DNA from 2 places in the Paenibacillus sp. lzh-N1 genome. Region 2 is predicted to be linked to the other one. Evidence: predicted binding sites of a transcription regulator. Region 2 holds the regulator's gene; the other holds the start of a gene.
The links. Region 2 encodes CtsR, which represses protease genes until heat stress. Its sites were predicted from a motif close to ATGGTCAATAAAGGTCAAACA; they were not measured.
Positions count from the first base shown of each region.

Region 1: the regulator CtsR is predicted to act here: its motif matches at 4,627-4,647, upstream of clpP (ATP-dependent Clp endopeptidase proteolytic subunit ClpP).

Region 1 is NZ_CP025696.1:1,493,465-1,504,789, reverse strand. It holds gene C0638_RS06815 (gluconeogenesis factor YvcK family protein) at 1-75, shown strand, start outside; gene whiA (DNA-binding protein WhiA) at 81-1,025, shown strand; gene C0638_RS06805 (HPr family phosphocarrier protein) at 1,161-1,430, shown strand; gene C0638_RS06800 (SIMPL domain-containing protein) at 1,704-2,459, shown strand; gene C0638_RS06795 (PdaC/SigV domain-containing protein) at 2,697-3,806, shown strand; gene clpP (ATP-dependent Clp endopeptidase proteolytic subunit ClpP) at 3,919-4,515, opposite strand; tRNA gene C0638_RS06785 (tRNA-Arg) at 4,727-4,798, opposite strand; gene C0638_RS06780 (sugar-binding transcriptional regulator) at 5,058-6,095, shown strand; gene gap (type I glyceraldehyde-3-phosphate dehydrogenase) at 6,188-7,198, shown strand; gene C0638_RS06770 (phosphoglycerate kinase) at 7,322-8,503, shown strand; gene tpiA (triose-phosphate isomerase) at 8,563-9,315, shown strand; gene gpmI (2,3-bisphosphoglycerate-independent phosphoglycerate mutase) at 9,317-10,861, shown strand; gene eno (phosphopyruvate hydratase) at 10,925-11,325, shown strand, end outside.
Region 2 is NZ_CP025696.1:2,381,503-2,392,827, reverse strand. It holds gene pssA (CDP-diacylglycerol--serine O-phosphatidyltransferase) at 1-640, opposite strand, end outside; gene disA (DNA integrity scanning diadenylate cyclase DisA) at 695-1,771, opposite strand; gene radA (DNA repair protein RadA) at 1,784-3,157, opposite strand; gene clpC (ATP-dependent protease ATP-binding subunit ClpC) at 3,401-5,845, opposite strand; gene C0638_RS10750 (protein-arginine kinase McsB) at 5,890-6,954, opposite strand; gene C0638_RS10745 (protein-arginine kinase activator protein McsA) at 6,984-7,508, opposite strand; gene C0638_RS10740 (CtsR family transcriptional regulator) at 7,593-8,057, opposite strand; gene C0638_RS10735 (GNAT family N-acetyltransferase) at 8,598-9,785, opposite strand; rRNA gene rrf (5S ribosomal RNA) at 9,949-10,065, opposite strand; rRNA gene C0638_RS10725 (23S ribosomal RNA) at 10,212-11,325, opposite strand, start outside.

The sequences.
Region 1 (11,325 bases), 890 kb from region 2:
TTACGGCATGACGCCGACAAACTGAGCCAGCATATTTACCAATTGGTACAAAACTGGATGTTAAGAAGGAGGTGAGTCCCTTGTCCTTTGCGGCACAAACGAAAAAAGAGCTTACGATGATTGAAAGCCAGCCCTGCTGTGAAAAAGCGGAACTGTCTGCGCTCATACGTATGCTCGGATCCGTACAACTGTCGAATAAAAGGGTGATATTGGACGTGTCCACAGAAAATGCCGCGATTGCAAGGCGGATTTACTCCTTAATCAAAAAGCATTTTCAACTTCACATCGAACTGCTTGTACGGAAAAAAATGCGCTTGAAAAAAAATAATGTGTATATTGTCCGTATTCCTAATGGTGTACAAGAGCTGCTAAAGGAGCTTTATATTGTCTCAGAAGGTTTCTTGTTCACTGACGGGATTAATCGGGATATCATTCGGAAAAACTGTTGTAAGCGGGCTTATCTGCGGGGTGCCTTTATGGCAGGTGGCTCTGTAAATAATCCAGAGGGATCGTCTTACCACCTTGAAATTTCTTCGATGTATGAGGAGCATTGTCAGGCGCTAGTTGACCTCGCTAATGAGTTTCATCTCAATGCCCGCTGTATTGAGCGAAAAAAAGGCTTTATCCTTTACATCAAGGAAGGCGAGAAGATCATTGAGCTGCTCAGTATCATTGGGGCGCACCAAGCCTTGTTCAAATTTGAAGATGTACGTATCATGCGCGATATGCGCAATTCCGTAAACCGTATTGTTAATTGCGAAACAGCTAATTTGAACAAGACGATCGGAGCTGCTGTCCGGCAAATTGAGAATATTAAGTTGCTGGAGAGGGAAGTTGGTTTGGAGACCTTGCCAGATAAACTGCGTGAAGTGGCAGAAGTTCGGCTCGCTCATCCCGATTTGAATTTAAAAGAAGTCGGGGAAATGCTCAAAGGGGTCGTGAGTAAATCGGGTGTAAATCATCGACTTCGCAAAATTGATGAGATGGCTGACAAAATCAGGGGGGAAAACGGCCTAATTCCGTAAAAGAGGGTCTGTGGGGCTTTTAGAACCGGTTTTTTTAGTTTTTTTTCTAGTGTCTGTCCCGGGTTAATGTTATAATGTGATAAATAAAATGGAGTAAATAGCGTCCAGATTTATTTGATGAGGGGGTAAGCTGACATGTCAAAACATCCAGTAGTCGTACGCTTGAAAACAGGACTGCACGCCAGACCTGCTGCGTTGTTCGTACAGGAAGCGAATAAATATTCATCTGAAATTTTTGTGGAAAAAGAAGACAAAAAGGTTAATGCCAAGAGCATCATGGGTATTATGAGCCTCGCCATCAGTACAGGTACTGAAATCAATATTAGTGCTGAAGGTGCGGACGCCGAACAGGCTGTAAACGCTTTAGTAAGTCTGGTTAGTAAGGTAGAGCTGGAAAATCAATAAACGAACATTTGCTTTGTGATATGATGTATGCTCTTAGTGAAAGCCCCCTCGGGGGCTTTTTTTTGTATCCAGAAAAAAGCATTCAACCAGCCCCGCCATTAAGCTATTTATGTATATTTATTTGAATATAGCGACCGCGTTAAGTCCAAGCTACAAATAGTTAAAACCCCTGGGTAATGCTCTGTTTCGGAAATTTATACCGCTTGACTGCAACCTTTTCCCGTTTTTTCCGTCTGGAAGGTACAAACATTTTCAAGAAAGAGGCTGACTACAATGAGAGTTTGGACAAAAACAGTAAGCACAGCAATTCTTGCAGGAGCATTATTAGCTGGGGGAATAGCAGGAGGGCTGTGGACGGGAGCTGATCGCGCTTATGCAGCAACGGCGACGACGGCGAATGGTGTAATTAACGTGAGTGGAAGTGGTGAAATAATGGCTAAGCCAGATATCGCTTATCTCTCTATTGGTGTGCAATCGGAAGGAAACACCGCTGCTGCTGCTCAAAAAGCCAATGCTGCGAAAATAAACAAGGTCACACAGCTGTTAAAAGAAAAATGGAGCATTAGTGCAGACGATATTCAGACAAGCCAGTTCTCTGTACAGCCTAACTATACCTATAACGAGAAAGAAGGACAAAAGCTCAAAGGCTACATGGCCAACCATACACTTTCAGTGAAATACCGCAATTTGGACAAAATTGGTCAACTGTTGGATGAGGCTACAAATTCCGGGGCAAACAACGTAGATAATATACAGTTTTCCGTAGAGAATCCTTCCGCTTATGAGGAAGCAGCCATTGCAAAGGCGTTGGATAATGCTCAATCCAAAGCCAGTGCCGTAGCAAAATCAGCTAAACGCGGGTTAGGAGCTCTGGTGAATGTTACAGTAGATGGCGGGGAAGCTCAGGTTTACACACAACGTGAGAATGCCATGTCCAAAGCGCTCATGGATATGAGTGGCGGAACAGAGATACAGTCGGGTCAAGTAACGGTGAAAGTCCAAGTGTCTGCCCAATATGAGATGAACTAGTATAGACCATTAAGCGGAGCCGCAAGCGCCTGCAACATTGCAGGATGACTTGTTGGCTTCTTTTGTCTATTGAAACCATTTTGTAATGAGTCTGTCATAGCTAATGGCTGTTAGGTGTACAGATTGAAATCAGGGAGTGTACAGATTGTAAACTACATACAATAGGGTATAGATATAATAAGAAAAGTGATCAAAACACATAGATTATACAGATTTGCAATAGGAGGAATACTTACGATGAACAAACATACAAAAAAATGGGGCTCAGCATTGCTGGCAGCGGGAATTTTAGCAGGGGTTGCGGTTATTCCCGTTTCCTATATTGGGGCAGCATCGACCAAACAGCAGCAAGCGACAACACAGCAACCAGGGATCGCCATCCAATGGAATGGTAAAACGTTGGCCGCTAAAGGTATTCAAGTGAACGGGAACACCATGATTCCAGTGGCAGCACTGCGTGACAGCTTGGGAATTCCGGTGAGCTATGACACCAAAGAAGGGACATATACAGTGGGGAGTGGGTACAACAAGCTCTATATCGTGGTCTCCTCCTCGGATGCCTATGTCAATGTGAACGGAATCAACACGCGTAGCATGGATGCCAAAATGGTCGCCGGGAAGTTATACATCCCTATGAGTCTGCTGAAAGACTATCTGGGTATCGATGCTCAGTGGAATGCAGCTCAGAAAACCGTAACATTGAGTAAAAGCCAGCTAAATCCAATCACAATTGCATCTCAGACGCTTCCAGCTTCGAGCAATGCAAAGGTATCTTATAAGATTAAGTATCCACAAATCAGCGGCAGCCAGCTGAATCCTGAGGCTCAACAGACCATTAATAATGTGCTAAAAAAGCATGCAGAGACAGTATTGGCAGCAGGCAAAAAGATGGTGGCAGAGGGAGAGGTTACAGCAGAAAGACCGTATGATTTCGAGAATGATTTTGCAATTGCCTATAACAAGGACGGTATTCTAAGTGTGATTATGCAGGACTACTCGTATACAGGTGGCGCACACGGTATGACGGCGCGTAAAGGATACACGTTCTCGCTCGCTGATGGCAAGCTGCTGCAATTGTCTGACGTATTGAAGGCAAATCCGAACTATAAAAAGTTTTTGAATGCTGATTTGAAGAAAAAAATTGATGCGCTCCAGGCTGGCGAAGGTTTTGAAAAATTTAAAGAGTTGGCCGCAGATCAGAATTTTTATGTGACCAACAGTGGAGTAACCATCGTGTTTGATTTGTATGATTATGCTCCATACGCGTATGGAATTCCGGAGTTTACTTACTCGTTCGCTCAACTGCTGCCTCAGGGCGGAAAGCCTTTTGCGGGACAAAATCAATAATTTGGATGACCTATATTTTAAAAAAATAGCAAATCAAAAAGGCTGCCTACTGGATACGAATATCCGAGGCAGCCTTTTTGATTTACCAGCTATCCGAGGTAAATAAGTTTTCTTATACACCTTCTGGAGAGGAGCTAGTTAACACTTTATCAATAATACCGTATTCTTTGGCATCATCAGCGGACATGAAATAGTCACGGTCTGTGTCTTTTTCGATGCGTTCCAGTGGTTGACCTGTGCGATCTGCGAGAATGCGGTTCAATTTGTCACGCATTTTCAGAATGCGACGGGCGCGAATTTCGATATCCGTTGCCTGTCCTTGTGCACCACCCAGTGGTTGGTGAATCATAATTTCACTGTTTGGCAAGGCAAAACGTTTGCCTTTGGCACCTGCATTCAGCAAGAAAGCACCCATGGAAGCAGCCATACCTACACAAATGGTAGATACGTCAGGTTTAATGTATTGCATCGTATCGAAAATGGCCATACCAGCTGTGATGGAACCGCCAGGACTGTTAATATACAAGTGAATGTCTTTTTCAGGATCTTCAGCAGCCAAAAACAGCATTTGTGCAATAATTGAGTTGGCTACAACGTCATTGACGTCCGAGCCCAACAAAATAATGCGATCCTTCAACAGTCTGGAATAAATGTCATAGGCGCGTTCGCCGCGGTTACTTTGTTCTACTACCATAGGAACATAGCTCACGTCAAAAAACCTCCCTTAAATATCGTTAGTGGATTTGGTGGATATGCCGATTACACATCCCTATTTATAAACTGTTACCGTATTAACCACATGATAAACAATTTCAAACAAAAAGTCAAAGAAAGTCAAACTATTGATTAAAAAAAGAGCGCTCAGCGCTCTTTTTGGTTAAAAACATTATATGGAACATTTAGCCGATCATATAAAACGACGCGCCCGCGAGGAATCGAACCTCGATCTCAGGCTCCGGAGGCCTACGTCATATCCGTTGGACCACGGGCGCACAGATGAACATTACAAGCAACTAACTAATTAATTGGAAACAAAGATGATTATATGATATACGGCATTGAATTGCAAGCTTTTATTACGTGCGCATATTCACATAAAAAGTTGAGAAATATAGGTTCAGATAGACTTGCATGTGAAGCAAATATTGGGTAAGATATACGTGGGACTTAAAAAGTTATCCCGGGACATTTTAAGACCAGTTAGAGATATAGCATAGAGACAGAACTTAGAAGTGTGCGGGAGTGGAAAGCATGCGAAAGATATTAGAAATACAGAAGCAGCTTCTGCCCGACCTCATGGATGTTTTGAAAAAAAGGTACACGATCCTGCATCAGATTATGCTGTCCGAAGTTATTGGACGCAGAACACTGGCAGCTTCACTGGATATGACCGAGCGCGTACTGCGCGCTGAGACTGATCTCCTTAAAGCGCAAGGGCTAATTGAGATTGAGAGTGTGGGCATGAAGGTGAGCAAAGCAGGACTGGATCTGCTGGAACAGCTGGAGCCGATTGCGAACAACTTGTTCGGCCTGTCCCAATTGGAGGATCAGATTCGTCAAGCCTACGGTTTGAGGAAGGTGGTTGTCGTTCCAGGGGATTCGGATGCTTCACCGTTAGCGAAGCAGGAACTGGGCCGTGCTGGCGCAAAGGCGCTGCTGAGTGTTATGGATGACGAGGACGTGGTCGCTGTAACAGGTGGCACGACGATTGCAGATGTGGCGGAACAACTGACATTACCTGCTAACGGCCCGCTTAAAGGCGGATGGTTTGTACCGGCACGCGGGGGTTTGGGAGAGAGCATGGAAATGCAGGCAAATACAATTGCCTCCACGATGGCTCGCAAGGTCGGCGCTCAATACCGTCTGCTCCATGTACCGGATTTGCTCAGCAATCATGCTTACAACTCCTTGCTTGAGGATACGAATATTCAGGATATATTGAGCCTGATTCGAGAAAGTCGTATTATCATTCACGGGATAGGCAACGCCATAGCAATGGCCCACAGACGCAAGCTTGACCCTGAAACCTTCGCCCAGATCAGCAATGAGGGCGCGGTCGCCGAATCGTTTGGTTATTATTTTAACGAAGACGGCGTCGTTGTTCACAGAATGCTGACGCTTGGACTCCGTTTGGAGGACATCAGGCGCACGGAGACGGTGTTAGGTGTGGCTGGAGGCAAGAGCAAGGCGGCTGCTATTCATGCGGTATTGCGTTTCGGACAGGAAGACATTCTTGTCACCGACGAAGGCGCTGCTGCCGAGATTGTAAGCCGTTATTTAAGAGATTGATAAGGTTTTTTAATTGTGTTGTCTTGACGGGCTTTCGGGTCTGTCTTGAATATATAAAACTAAACTAAACGAACTTTGGGAGGAACTCACTCATGACAGTTAAAGTTGGTATTAACGGTTTCGGACGTATTGGACGCCTTGCTTTCCGCCGTATTCAAGACGTAGAAGGTATTGAAGTAGTAGCAATTAACGACTTGACAGATTCCAAAATGCTGGCACATCTGTTGAAATATGATACAACACAAGGTACTTTCCAAGGGGAAGTAGAAGTACATGACGGTTTCTTCAAAGTAAACGGTAAAGAAGTTAAAGTTTTGGCTAACCGTAACCCTGAAGAATTGCCTTGGGGAGACCTGGGTGTAGACATCGTTCTGGAATGCACAGGTTTCTTCACAACTAAAGAAGCTGCTGAGAAACATTTGAAAGGCGGCGCTAAAAAGGTTGTTATCTCCGCTCCAGCTACTGGCGACATGAAAACTGTCGTTTACAACGTAAACCATGAAATTCTGGACGGATCTGAAACTGTAATTTCCGGTGCTTCTTGCACAACTAACTGCCTGGCTCCTATGGCTAAAACATTGCAAGACAAATTTGGTATCGTTGAAGGCTTGATGACTACAATTCACGCTTACACTGGCGACCAAAACACTTTGGATGCTCCACATGCTAAAGGTGACTTCCGTCGTGCTCGCGCAGCAGCTGAAAACATCATCCCTAACACTACTGGTGCTGCTAAAGCAATCGGTCTGGTTATCCCTGAGCTGAAAGGTAAATTGGATGGCGCAGCTCAACGTGTTCCAGTACCAACAGGTTCCCTGACTGAGCTGGTAACAGTTCTGGAGAAAAACGTAACTGCTGAAGAAATCAACGCAGCGATGAAAGAAGCTTCCGATCCTGAAACTTACGGATACACTGAAGATCAAATCGTTTCTTCTGACATCAAAGGTCTGACTTTCGGATCCCTGTTTGATGCAACTCAAACTAAAGTTCTGACTGTTGGCGACAAACAACTGGTTAAAACTGTAGCTTGGTACGACAACGAAATGTCCTACACTGCACAATTGATCCGTACTTTGGAATACTTCGCTAAATTGGCTAAATAAGAATTTCCTTATCGAGCAACATCATAGAGCGGAAACAGGTGTTATTGTTTCCGCTCTTTATATATCAAAATGTGCCTTAAATTCCTGTTTCGTAAAATTATAAGGGTGCGGAGGAATATGGAGATGAACAAAAAGAGCGTACGTGATATAGAACTGAATGGAAAACGGGTGTTTGTTCGTGTAGATTTTAACGTTCCGGTTGAAGATGGTAAAATTACAGATGACAAGCGTATTCGCGAAACCTTGCCAACCATTAACTACCTGATTGAAAAAGGTGCAAAAGTTATTTTGGCGAGTCACTTTGGACGTCCAAAGGGTCAAGTCGTTGAATCCATGCGTCTGACTGCTGCTGGTGTACGTTTGTCCGAACTGCTGAAAAAGCCAGTTGTTAAAGTGGACGAAGCAGTTGGTGAAGCTGTTAAAGCGAAAGTGGCTGAACTGCAAAACGGCGATGTGCTATTGCTTGAAAATGTACGCTTCTACCCAGGAGAAGAGAAAAATGATCCTGAACTGGCTAAGCAATTTGCTGAACTGGCTGACATTTTCGTGAATGATGCTTTTGGTGCAGCACACCGTGCTCATGCTTCTACAGAAGGTATCGCGCATTTCCTTCCGGCTGTTTCCGGCTTGCTGATGGAAAAAGAGTTGTCTGTTATTGGTAAAGCTTTGTCGAATCCAGATCGTCCTTTTACAGCCATTATTGGTGGTTCCAAAGTAAAAGACAAAATCGACGTAATCGACAACCTGCTGAACATTGCAGATAACGTAATTATTGGCGGCGGTTTGACTTATACATTCTTCAAAGCTCAAGGTCATGAAGTGGGTCAATCTTTGCTGGATGAATCCAAACTGGACGTAGCTCTTGGATTTATTGAAAAAGCGAAGAAGCTTGGCAAAAACTTCTACCTTCCTGTGGATATCGTTATCTCTGACGATTTCAGTGCTACAGCGAACACAAACATCGTGGATATCGACGGCATTCCTGCAGATTGGGAAGGCGTGGATATCGGACCGAAAACTCGTAAAATCTATGCAGATGTTATCAAGAACTCCAAATTGGTTGTTTGGAATGGACCAATGGGTGTATTTGAAATCGAGCCTTTCGCTGGCGGTACTCGTGAAGTAGCAGAAGCATGCGCCACAACAGATGCATACACCATCATTGGTGGCGGTGACTCTGCGGCAGCAGCTGAAAAATTCCACTTGGCTGACAAAATGGATCACATTTCCACTGGTGGCGGCGCATCCCTGGAATTCATGGAAGGCAAAGCACTTCCGGGTGTTGTTGCACTTAACGATAAATAATCAAACGCATTACGCTTAATAAAGGCTTTAGGGCACCTAATAGTTAGGAGTTGAAACCATTGAGAACACCGATTATCGCGGGTAACTGGAAGATGTTCAAAACCGTACCAGAAGCTAAAACCTTCATCGAAGAGATCAAAGGTAAAGCAGAGGTTGCAGGAGTGGAGAGCGTTATATGTGCTCCATTTACAAATCTTCCTGCTCTGGTTGAAGCAGTAAAAGGCACATCTATTAAAATCGGCGCACAAAACCTGCACTTTGCAGAAGATGGCGCATTTACAGGTGAAATCAGCGGCGGAATGCTTAAAGATCTGGGCGTAGACTACGTTGTGATCGGACACTCCGAGCGTCGTGAGTATTTCAACGAAACAGACGAAACGGTGAACAAAAAGGTTCATGCAGCATTCCGTCATGGCCTGACACCAATTGTATGTGTAGGCGAAAAGCTGGAAGACCGTGAAGCAGGTCAAACCAAAGAAGTTGTAAAAGTGCAAACTGTAGCAGCTTTTGCTGGTCTGGCTAAAGATCAAGCAGCACAAGTCGTAGTTGCTTATGAGCCAATCTGGGCCATCGGAACAGGCAAATCCTCTACTTCGCAGGATGCGAATGAAGTGATTTCCTACATCCGTAGTCTGATTAAAGAGCTGTATGATGAAAATACAGCAAATGCTGTACGTATTCAGTACGGTGGTAGTGTAAAACCTGAAAATGTTACTGAGTACCTGGGTCAAAGCGATATCGACGGCGCGCTCGTGGGCGGTGCCAGTCTTCAACCGGCGTCGTACATCGCGCTTGTTGAGGGGGCGAAGTAAGATGACAGCACCAAAACCGGTAGCTTTAATTATTATGGACGGATTCGGACTGCGTGACACTGTGGAAGGCAATGCGGTTGCACAGGCTAACAAACCGAATTACGACCGGTATTTAAAACAGTATCCACATACCACGTTGACGGCTTCTGGTGAAGCGGTGGGTCTGCCGGAAGGACAAATGGGTAACTCCGAAGTAGGTCACTTGAACATCGGCGCAGGTCGAATTGTATATCAAGATTTGACTCGTATTTCGAAGTCCATCCGTGAAGGCGAGTTCTTCGACAATGAAACATTGGTTAAAGCCGTGCAACATGCGAAGAAGAACAACACTAAACTTCACCTGTACGGACTTCTGTCCGACGGTGGTGTGCATAGCCATATCAGCCATCTGTTCGCTATGCTGGATCTGGCTAAAAAAGAAGGATTAACTGAAGTGTACATTCATGCTTTCATGGATGGACGTGACGTTATGCCTGATAGCGGCGTAGGCTTTATGCAACAACTGGTCGCTAAAATTCAGGAAGTGGGCATTGGCCAAATTGCAACCGTACAAGGGCGCTATTATGCAATGGACCGCGACAAACGTTGGGAACGTGTTGAGAAGTCTTACCGTGCAATCGTATACGGTGAAGGTCCTCAATACACCGATCCACTCGAAGCATTGAAGGAATCGTATGAAAAGTCAGTGTTCGATGAATTCGTGGAACCAACTGTTATTGTGAAGGCTGATGGAAGCCCTGTAGGGCTGGTCGAAAGCAATGACTCTGTCGTATTCCTGAATTTCCGTCCTGACCGTGCGATTCAATTGTCTCAAGTATTTACCAATGAAGATTTCCGTGGTTTTGACCGTGGGCCAAAATGGCCTAAGGATCTGCACTTTGTTTGCCTGACCTTGTTCAGTGAAACGGTTGGAGGCTTTGTTGCCTATGAACCGAAAAACCTGGACAACACGTTTGGCGAGGTGCTGGTACAAAACAACAAAAAGCAATTGCGTATTGCTGAGACAGAAAAGTATCCGCACGTTACTTTCTTTTTCAGTGGCGGACGCGATGTGGAGCTTCCTGGCGAAACTCGTATTTTGATCAATTCGCCTAAAGTGGCTACATATGATCTGCAGCCTGAAATGAGTGCGTATGAAGTAGCGGATGCTGCTGTTAAGGAAATCGAAGCTGACAAGCATGATGCGATTATCCTGAACTTTGCCAATCCGGATATGGTTGGACACTCCGGTATGCTGGAACCAACAATTAAGGCAGTAGAGACGACGGATGAATGTGTTGGACGTGTTGTAGATGCAGTTAAAGCCAAAGGTGGCGTGGTAATTATCATCGCTGACCATGGTAACGCGGATATGGAAATTGATGAGCAGGGACGTCCGTTCACAGCTCACACAACGAATCCGGTTCCGTTCATTTTGACTGACGAAAATATCGTTCTGCGTGAGCATGGAATTCTGGCTGACGTAGCTCCAACGCTTCTGGATTTGATGCAACTTCCGCAACCTGCGGAAATGACAGGAAAATCTATGATTGCATCCCGCAAGTAAGCTTGATTTAATAAGTATAGGCTTGACCAATAAATTATGAATTACAAAGGAGATTAAGTACAAATGACTATTATTTCTGACGTGTACGCTCGCGAAGTCCTCGACTCCCGTGGTAACCCTACGGTTGAAGTTGAAGTATATCTGGAATCCGGTGCGATTGGTCGCGCTATCGTTCCTTCTGGTGCATCCACAGGCGCTCACGAAGCTGTAGAGCTTCGCGATAACGACAAATCCCGTTACCTGGGTAAAGGCGTTCTGCAAGCTGTTAAAAACGTGAACGAAATTATTGCTCCTGAAGTAATCGGCTTGGATGCTGTGAACCAAGTAGAAATCGATACATTGATGATCAAATTGGACGGTACTCCAAACAAAGGTAAACTGGGTGCGAATGCAATTCTGGCTGTATCCATGGCTGTAGCTCGCGCTGCTGCTGAAGCTCTGGGCTTGCCACTGTACACTTACCT
Region 2 (11,325 bases):
ACAATGCATATAGCACCAATGGTACAAAAATCAGCTTCGACAGCTGATCAGGAAATTTAACGGCCAGAAACACCGCTGCAATTACGACCCATGGAGCAATCCAGATCGCTTTTTTCGGAAGACCGACCTTTTTGAAATTCGGATATCTCATGGAGCTAACCATCAAATAAGAGACCAGCAACATGGCAATCGACATGTATAACAAAGAAATCTCGTTATGGAATAAGGACAAAGTGGCTAATACGCCACCTGCTGCCGGAATGGGCAAACCTGTGAAATAACCTGGTACACCGGGACGTACGTTAAAACGAGCCAAACGCAATGCTCCGCACATCGGAAAAATGGCTGTAACCGTCCAAGCGAGAGCCGAATTCGCATCATGAAAAGCAACCATGTACATAATAACTGCGGGAGCAACACCAAAAGATATCATATCTGATAAGGAGTCCAGTTCTTTACCGAATTCGCTCTGGGCATTCAGAGCCCGGGCCATCCTTCCATCCAGTCCGTCCAACAACATGGCGACAATAACCATAATAGCGGCAAGGCTGTATTTTCCGTCTACGGCCAATAAAATGGCGATCATTCCGAGAAACAAGTTACCCAAGGTACACATGTTCGGAATTGATTTGGTAATCATCTCTTCACCTCAATGTATGAATTGTTCCATTATAATCCTTTCACTGTATTACATTTACATTTGTCTGTCAATGAAAACTTGTTCCTGCAAACGTTTAAGCCCTTCTTTAATCGTACGTGCACGAACCTCTCCTATGCCATCTACTTCATCTAGTTCTTCAATCGTTGCTGTCATGACATGTGGAAAACACCCAAATCGTTCTACCAGATTATGAATAATTACATTTGGCAAACGAGGTATTTTGTTCAGCACCCGATATCCTCGTGCAGCAATATATTCTTCTGATGTCGCTGCTGAAGAAGGGTAGCCTAATAAACGTACAATATGATTTACATCCAGTAATTCGTCGTCCGTAGAACGTTTGAGTCCCAATATAATTTCACGAATCTTCTCGTCGCTGTCGTCTTTGGCATAATCCTTATACAGCAACCAAGCTTCTTCCTCGATATTGCTGACAAGCTCCTCCATCTGCATGCTAATCAGCCTGCCCTCATTTCCGAGCTCGTTAATAAATCGTTTGATCTCCATTTTGATGCGCAGCACCATTTCGATCCGTTGAATGACATTAACAACCTCTGGCATGGTAACCAGCTCTTCGAATTCAGAAGCAGTTAAATTCGTTGAGGCTTGCCCCAATACGGATCTATATTTTTCCAGCGTCTGAATGGCCTGATTAGCTTTCGTTAAAATAACCCCGATTTCCTTGAGCGCATACCGTAAAGTCCCCTGATACAACGTAATAATATTACGACGCTGGGAAATAGACACAACCAGTTTGCCAGTCTGCTTCGCAACTCGTTCCGCCGTGCGATGCCGAATCCCTGTTTCTATGGACGAAATGGAGGAATCGGGAATCAATTGCGTATTGGCATATAAAATTCGTTTTAAATCCTCGCTCAATATGATTGCGCCGTCCATTTTAGCCAGCTCATACAAATAGTTCGGTGAAAAATCACAATTAATAGAGAAACCGCCATCCACGACTTCCATTACTTCCGGGCTATAGCCAACGACCAGAAGAGCACCCGTTTTGGCACGCAAAACGTTTTCCAATCCGTCGCGAAAGGGAGTTCCCGGTGCCACAAGCCGCAGCAAATCGTTCATTTTATCCAGTTGGCTCGCTTCCTTCATTCTCAATGCCCCCTAATCTAATGCGGCTGCCAGTGCATCTGCCACCGTTCCAACTCCTATAATTTGTATCCCTTTCGGATGTGTCCAGCCCTTTAAGCTTTTCTCGGGCATGATCACCCGTTTGAAACCTAACTTCTCCGCTTCTCGCACTCGCTGTTCTGCTCGGGATACAGCCCGCACCTCGCCTGTCAGTCCTACTTCACCAAAAATCACATCGTACGGCTTGGTAGGAGCATCCCTAAAGCTGGAAGCAATGCTCACCGCTATAGCTAAATCCACCGCTGGTTCATCCAGCTTTACGCCTCCAGCAACGTTGAGATAAGCGTCCTGGTTTTGCAAAAACATGCCCATCCGCTTTTCTAGGACGGCAATGATTAATCCCATCCGATGATGGTCGATCCCCGTACCCATTCGGCGTGGAGATGGGAAATGTGTAGCTGCAATTAGTGCTTGCAGTTCAACCAATACAGGTCGGGTTCCCTCCATACTGGCAACGACGGTGGAACCTGCCACCCCCAGTGGCCGTTCGGACAAGAAAAGTTCAGAAGGATTCGCCACCTCACGCAAACCACTTTCGGCCATTTCAAAAATACCAATTTCATTTGTAGAACCAAAGCGATTCTTAACCGCACGCAACAGCCGATACGTATGATGACGCTCTCCTTCAAAATAAAGTACACAATCGACCATATGCTCCAACAAACGCGGACCTGCAATAGCGCCTTCCTTGGTCACATGCCCTACCAGTACTGTAGCAATACCTAATCCTTTGGCAATCCGCATAAATCGTGAAGTACACTCGCGCACCTGTGCTACACTACCAGGCGCACTTGTCACCTCAGGTAAATATACAGTCTGTATCGAGTCGATGACCAAAAACTCTGGCTTCAAGCTGTCCACTGCTTCTTCAATCGTCTCCAAATTCGTCTCACATAATACGTACAGACTGGGAGACAAGGCACCGAGGCGATCTGCACGTAGCTTTGTTTGGCGGACGGATTCCTCACCAGACACGTACAGAACCTTTAAACCAGTTAAAGCCAGCTCATTAGAGGTTTGCAGCATAAGCGTAGACTTGCCGATCCCCGGATCACCACCCACCAGAACAAGTGAACCTGGCACCACACCTCCACCAAGTACACGATTTAATTCACCAATTCCCGTCAAAATTCGTGTTTCTTTGCCACTTTCCACTTCAATAATAGGAAGCGGTTTGTCTTTTGTGCTATGAGTAAGAAGGGAAGATCCCATTCCTTGAGTTTTTACAACGCTTTCCGTTTCTTCGACCATGGAATTCCATGCCTGGCATCCAGGGCATTTTCCGTACCATTTAGGCGATTCATAGCCACATTCCGTACAGGAAAATTTAGTTTTCACTTTAGCCATACTTTATTCCCTGGCTCCTTCTTGACGACGATGATGTCAAATTTATTCTTCACACAGCACCTGAAAGAGCTGTAACAATAAAAGTTTACCATTGAAGCTTGGCGGACGTAAAGCAGTATCACAAACTTTCCCAAAGCTTTTAGCCTACCCATTCAAGGTATTCAATACACAAAAAGGGTGCCTTCGCAATAGCTTTCCAGCCTGCGAGACACCCTTTTCTAATGTTTTATTTACTAAACTGCTTTAGGACTTCGCGGATACATTATCCTTTTTCGTTACTGTCAATGCGCCGTTCTCTTCATCAATGTAGAGAGAGTCGCCTTTAGAAATGTTTCCAGTCAACAGTTCCTCGGACAGGCGATCTTCAATATGCTTCTGGATTGCACGACGCAATGGACGCGCACCATACGCTGGATCGAAGCCTTCCTTAGCAAGGAAATTCTTAGCCTTGTCTGTCAACTCAAAGTCCACCTCATACTCATTCAGACGCTTACGCAGCTCCTCAGACATGAGTGAAACAATTTCGGCAATATGTTTTTCTTCGAGAGAATGGAAAACGATAATTTCATCTATCCGGTTCAAGAACTCAGGACGGAAGCTTTTCTTCAGTTCATCCATCACTTTGCCCTTCATGTTATCGTAATCCGCCCCAGCGTCCACAACAGCTGTAAAGCCAAGCGTGGAGTTGCGTTTGATTGCCTGCGCACCAACGTTGGAAGTTAGGATGATGAGTGTGTTACGGAAGTCAACAACACGACCTTTGGAATCCGTCAGACGTCCATCCTCCAACACTTGCAGCAGAATATTGAATACTTCTGGGTGTGCCTTTTCAATTTCATCCAGCAACACAACAGAGTAAGGCTTACGACGTACCTTCTCAGTCAGTTGACCGCCTTCTTCATATCCAACGTACCCTGGAGGCGCTCCTACCAGACGGGATGTGGAGTGCTTCTCCATATATTCGGACATATCAATACGGATAACCGCATTTTCATCACCAAACATAGATTCAGCCAAGGCGCGTGCCAGCTCTGTTTTACCAACCCCAGTTGGACCGAGGAAAATAAAGGAGCCAATTGGACGCTTCGGATCTTTCAGACCGGCGCGTGCCCGGCGAATCGCCCGGCTTACTGCCTTAACAGCTTCGTCCTGCCCAATCACCCGTTCATGCAACAGTTGCTCCATATTCAGCAAACGATGTGTTTCTTCTTCTTTTAGCTTGCTGACTGGGACACCAGTCCAGATGGCAACAACCTGAGCGATATCCTCTGGTGTAACTTCGGAATCTGTACGCCCCTGTTGTTCTTTCCATTGGTTTTTAGTGACATCCAGCTCTTCACGAATCTTTTGCTCTGTATCGCGTAGCGCAGCTGCCTTTTCAAACTCCTGACTTTGTACCGCTGAATCTTTTTCCTTGCGGATATCTTCCAGACGGTTTTCCAGCTGTTTCAGGTTTGGCGGTACTGTATAGGAATTCAGCCTTACCTTGGAACCTGCTTCATCAATAAGGTCAATAGCCTTATCCGGTAGGAAGCGATCAGTAATATAACGATCTGACAATCTTACTGCAGCTTCAATAGCCTCATCCGTGATTTTTACACGGTGATGCGCTTCGTAACGGTCGCGCAGACCATACAAGATTTGGATTGCTTCTTCTGGAGAAGGTTGATCCACTGTAATAGGTTGGAAACGACGCTCCAAAGCAGCATCTTTCTCAATATATTTGCGATATTCATCCAGCGTAGTAGCACCGATACATTGCAGCTCGCCACGTGCCAGAGCAGGTTTCAGGATGTTGGACGCATCAATTGCGCCTTCCGCTCCACCAGCACCAATCAGCGTATGCAGCTCATCAATGAACAGTACGATATTTCCGGCTTGACGAATCTCGTCCATAATCTTCTTCAAGCGATCCTCAAATTCACCACGATACTTAGTACCTGCTACTACAGAGCCCATATCGAGTGTCATTACGCGTTTGTCGCGCAAGGTTTCAGGAATCTCATTCGCTATGATTTTTTGTGCCAATCCTTCGGCAATCGCTGTTTTACCTACCCCAGGTTCACCAATCAAAACAGGATTGTTCTTTGTACGGCGGCTGAGCACTTGAATAACGCGCTCAATTTCCTTGCTGCGCCCAATAACGGGGTCCAGGTTATTTTCCTTCGCAGAAGCTGTCAGATCGCGTGCCAGACTGTCCAGGGTTGGCGTGCTGACATTAGCTGGAGCACCGTGATGGCTGGAAACTGCCTCGCTGCTGCCGAGCAATTGAAGCACTTGCTGACGCGCTTTGTTCAAACTGATACCCAGGTTGTTCAGAACACGTGCTGCCACGCCTTCACCTTCACGAATAAGACCTAGCAAAATATGCTCGGTACCTACATAGGTATGACCCAATTTACGTGCTTCATCCATAGACAGCTCAATGACTTTTTTGGCACGTGGAGTATAGGCAATGTTCGTCGGTTGCTCTTGACCGCGTCCAATCAGTGTTTCCACTTCATCCTGGATTTTCTCCAGTCCCAGCCCTAAACCGATTAAGGCTTTCGCTGCTATTCCTTCGCCTTCACGAATGAGTCCTAGCAAAATGTGCTCTGTGCCAATGTTGTTGTGTCCCAATCGAACAGCTTCTTCCTGGGCCAAGGCAAGCACTTTCTGTGCACGTTCCGTAAATCTTCCAAACATCATATATCCTGCACCTCCACAATGTGTATTTCAGATCATTCTATATATTAAAGGGTTGTGCCTAATTTTTGCCGGATCAGCTTCGCCCGGTACATATCGCGCTCACCGGTATTCATTTTATCCCCAAAGCTTTTTTGCAGAAAGCCAGGTTGCGTCATCACATTAAGCTCATTCATCGCTGCAATGGAAGGACGCTCCAAAATCCCTAAATCTACACCGAGACGTACATCGGACAGCCGCTGTGCAGCCTCCTTGGAATCCAAAACTGCTGCATATGACAAAATACCGAATGAACGCATCACCCGATCTGTAATCCGCAGCATGGATTCATTCATCAATCGTTCTCTGGCAGAACGTTCGTGCTCTATAATTTGCAGCACCACGCCATGCAGATTCTCGATAATTTCCGCTTCGGTTTGTCCCAGGGTAATCTGATTAGATACCTGAAACAAATTTCCAACTGCTTCACTGCCTTCACCATAAATGCCGCGAACCGTAAGACCTACCTGTGAAACAGCGGACAATATACGATTGATTTGATGAGTCATAACTAATGCGGGCAAATGCATCATCACCGAAGCTCGCATACCTGTGCCGACATTCGTCGGACAACTGGTCAGAAACCCCCTCCGATCATCAAATGCATAATCAACATGAGCTTCAAATGCATCATCAATGACCATAGCGCGTTCCCAGGCTTCTCTCACCTGACATCCCGGATATAAGCACTGAATACGCAGATGATCCTCTTCATTTATCATAACACTAACTGATTCATCATCACTAATCAACACAGCACCGTTGCGAGATTCGTTCGCCAAATTAGGACTAATTAAGTGCTTCTCAACCAGTACCTGCTTGTCGATCTCATCCAACTCGGATATTTTCAAGGTATGAAAAGTACCAAAACGACGCAAATCATCATACTGAAGGATATCCGTTAAGCGTTGAAGCACTTCTTCCGACTGCTGATTGGTAGCAAGCATGGGAAAAGGCAAATGCTGCAAGTTACGCGCAATTCTTACCCGGCTGCTAATGACAATCTCCGAATCCGCAGCATCACCACGCATCCAATCACTTAGCGGCTTTTCCGTAAATCGGATATTGGGCATCACGCATTCCCTCCTACTCTTCACAAACTTTACTCTTCAGTCATTTCTTTTTCAAGCTTTCTGATTTGATCCCTAAGCTCAGCAGCTGATTCGAATTCTTCCTGTACAATGTGTTGTTGCATCTCTTTTTTTAAATCATCAATTTGCCGTTTAACCTTTAATCGGCCTCCAGTACGGACCGGAACTTTCCCAACATGACTCGTACTACCATGCACACGCTTGAACAGAGGGTCCAGACGACTATCAAAATATTGATAGCATGATGGACATCCAAAACGTCCTAGCTTACTAAACTGTGTATAAGTCATACCGCAATCCTTGCATTGCAGATTTTGGGGAACAGTGTGACCTGAAGACTGGCTCTTTGTGCTGGAGTCAAAATCCAACATCCCCGACAACAAGCTATGAATCGAAAAGCCATTAGGTGTTCCAGGGATCATCTCCCCTTTTTCCTTCGCACATGTCTCACAAATATGAAACTCTGTCTTTTCGCCATTCACAATTTTGGTGAAATGCAAAGTTGCCGGCCGCATATTACATTCTTGGCACAGCATAAAAGCACCTCCTTCAACGTCAGGATTTTTACAAATCCCTACATCTGAATTGCAAATCTCTATTCACTGGTTAGTGGATACTAGCTATTTGGCCGCCAGCAACGAGATCAGCATAGCCTTAAGCAATCTTGCTCGCAGTTGGTCACGATAGGGAAGCTTTAGCAATAATGTATCTCTTGATAAAGCAGCCTTCATTAGACCAGCTTCCCTTTTGCTTAAAAAATGAGCTTCCTCTAACTGATAAATCAATCCTTCTGCTGCCGATTGGCTAATTTCCTCCCCGATGCTCTGATGAAGGTGTGTATGGATCGCATGTTGTGCAGGTAATTGAATTCGCTGAATTCGAATGTAGCCTCCACCACCGCGTTTACTTTCCACCACATAACCTTTTTCCAGCGTAAACCGGGTACTAATTACATAATTAATTTGCGACGGTACGCAGGAAAAGCGGTCAGCCAGATCATTGCGCTGAATCTCCACTAAGCCTTGGGGACTTTCCAACAGCATGCTCTTCAAATATTGTTCAATAATGTCGGAAACATTGCGCATTTCATCATCCTCCACTAACGGAAACGCAAGTATTCAAGTACATTTCACGCTCCACAGAGTCCGCCGTATATTGAACTTAACCAAACGGTATAGTCACGAATCTAAGCTGTATTCAGGCTATTGCCTGTTCTACATCCATTGGAATTGTACCGTTTTGTTTCTAGTGTGACCTTTATTTGCGATAAATCATACACTTCTCTTCTGTCCATAAGAAGCAGCTCCTAACTATACGCAAATCAGGTCGTTATTTTTTACTTTTTTGCTGTCAAATTGTTATATACGGCCAATCCAACAACATAATACTTTTGTGGAATCACACTGATTCCAATTGACTTTGACTTTCTTTGACTATATTCGTATTATAGCACAAATTTCATTTTTGCCAAGGGGTCAATACCATTTTTCGCAATCTAATTATGTTTTATACCATATTACAAAAAACTCTTCCCATTATGGAAAGAGCTTTGAGTAATTATGATAAACCACATCCTATTTGGTTAAAAAAAAGTTGGACATTAAGAAGAACCAATTGGACCTTTATCAGAAAAAATCCAATAAGAATGTTTGTTTTATTGGTATTACACGTTTAAGTGCAGCCACAGACTTACTGCTTCCTTCAATACGCCCCCAATTAGACAGGTTATCAGCTTGCTGGTAGCCGAGCATTAAAGTTGTTAATGACTGAATTCCCAGTTTCAAGTCAGCTGCTAAGGCGTTGTCAGATAAATTGCTTGTATCCACTCTTGCCAGATGTCCTTGCCCCTCCGTAGTAATTGTTAATCTCCATACTCCTTCATTCCAAGGGGCATACCGATCTGTCAGATGTAAGGTCAAACTTGTTTCTTCTCCAATCTGCTCAAAAGGGTATCTCTCTACAAAAGCAACTGCATCCACAATACGCCCCATAAAATAAGGCACCGTTTCCTGTTGAATTCGCGGATCATCGAGTAAAAAGGGCAGGTTGTCATCTGCTGGAACGTAAATAAATTTACCTTGGGTTATCATTGAGTCATGATTTGCAAAATAAGTCCACAAAGCCCGACGTGCCGTCTCATTTTCATATACCAACTCATCACAATTTAACTGTTTATCTTCTATTTTGTATAGTGCATATCCCTGAGGATCGCCTGCATCCGTGTAATATACTACAGTTCGATAATTTTCATTTAAAATCCGTTCCTGCCACCATTCCTTATCTCGTACCAGCATACCATTGTAACGTGAAGCATACGATTGATACACTTGGTCCAATTCTGAAATATTTTTGATATCCCGTTTGACTATACCTTCTGTTTTAAGTTTAGCAGGGAATTTATCAATTGGAATGACGTACTTTTTGTACTCCGTATATGTTTCCCATCCAAATTTACGATAAAAGGCAAATGAGAATGGATGCAGAAAAGAAAGGCTTTGTCCTGCAGTCTTCATCTCTTCAAGCGCATGCGTCAACAAACGTGAAACCATACCCCCGCGACGCTTTTCCGGCCACGTTGCCACACCAGCAATGCCCCCCATATCAAAAACCTGACCATGTATGTATACTTGTAGCGGCAGCAAAGTCAGTTTAGCATTCAATTCGTGCCCGTCGAAGATTCCCCATGTTTGTTCTGGTTTGAATTTCTTCTTAGCTTTCTCCAGATCCTCCGGGGGCATTGTAAACTGAAAAGCATACTGGGATAATTCAATAGCTGCTTCAAATTCCTCACGTTGTAATTGCCTGATCTTCATAACTTCGTCACCTCGCTCGTATACTTGGACCTTTTAAAAAAATACGCACTTAGAGTGTCGCAAAGCATCTTCTCTCTGTCAACCTTAGAAGCAGGTGTCCATCCACAAAATACATAAAAAAAAGGATGATAACCTGCTAAGGTTATCATCCTTTTTCACTTTTGCTTGGCGGCGTCCTACTCTCCCAGGACCCTGCGGTCCAAGTACCATCGGCGCTGGAGGGCTTAACGGTCGTGTTCGGGATGGGTACGTGTGGAACCCCTCCGCTATCGCCACCAAACATGAATTTACACCGTAAATTCTTTTTCAGGAATCAGCATCGCCAAATGCTGTGTGTTTGTCCGTGTAACTTCAGCTACTTGAGCTGACGATATACTGAACTTATACCCTGAAAACTGGATCCGAAACTTCCTTGCGTCTTATCTTTAGGATAAGCCCTCGACCGATTAGTATTGGTCAGCTCCATGCATTACTGCACTTCCACCCCCAACCTATCTACCTCGTCGTCTTCAAGGGGTCTTACTAATTGGGAAATCTCATCTTGAGGGGGGCTTCACGCTTAGATGCTTTCAGCGCTTATCCCTTCCGTACATAGCTACCCAGCGGTGCTCCTGGCGGAACAACTGGTACACCAGCGGTACGTCCATCCCGGTCCTCTCGTACTAAGGACAGCTCCTCTCAAATTTCCTACGCCCACGACAGATAGGGACCGAACTGTCTCACGACGTTCTGAACCCAGCTCGCGTACCGCTTTAATGGGCGAACAGCCCAACCCTTGGGACCTACTTCAGCCCCAGGATGCGATGAGCCGACATCGAGGTGCCAAACCTCCCCGTCGATGTGGACTCTTGGGGGAGATAAGCCTGTTATCCCCAGGGTAGCTTTTATCCGTTGAGCGATGGCCCTTCCATGCGGTACCACCGGATCACTAAGCCCGACTTTCGTCCCTGCTCGACTTGTAGGTCTCGCAGTCAAGCTCCCTTCTGCCTTTGCACTCTTCGAATGATTTCCAACCATTCTGAGGGAACCTTGGGGCGCCTCCGTTACTCTTTAGGAGGCGACCGCCCCAGTCAAACTGCCCACCTGACACTGTCCTCGCACCGGATCACGGTACCAAGTTAGAACCTAGATACGATCAGGGTGGTATCCCAAGGATGCCTCCTCTCAAGCTGGCGCTCAAGGTTCAACGGCTCCCACCTATCCTGTACAGATCGTACCCAAATTCAATATCAAGCTGCAGTAAAGCTCCATGGGGTCTTTCCGTCTTGTCGCGGGTAACCTGCATCTTCACAGGTATTAAAATTTCACCGGATCTCTCGTTGAGACAGCGCCCAAGTCGTTACGCCATTCGTGCGGGTCAGAATTTACCTGACAAGGAATTTCGCTACCTTAGGACCGTTATAGTTACGGCCGCCGTTTACTGGGGCTTCGGTTCATAGCTTCGCTCTTGCGAGCTTACCACTCCCCTTAACCTTCCAGCACCGGGCAGGCGTCAGCCCGTATACTTCGCCTTGCGGCTTCGCACAGACCTGTGTTTTTG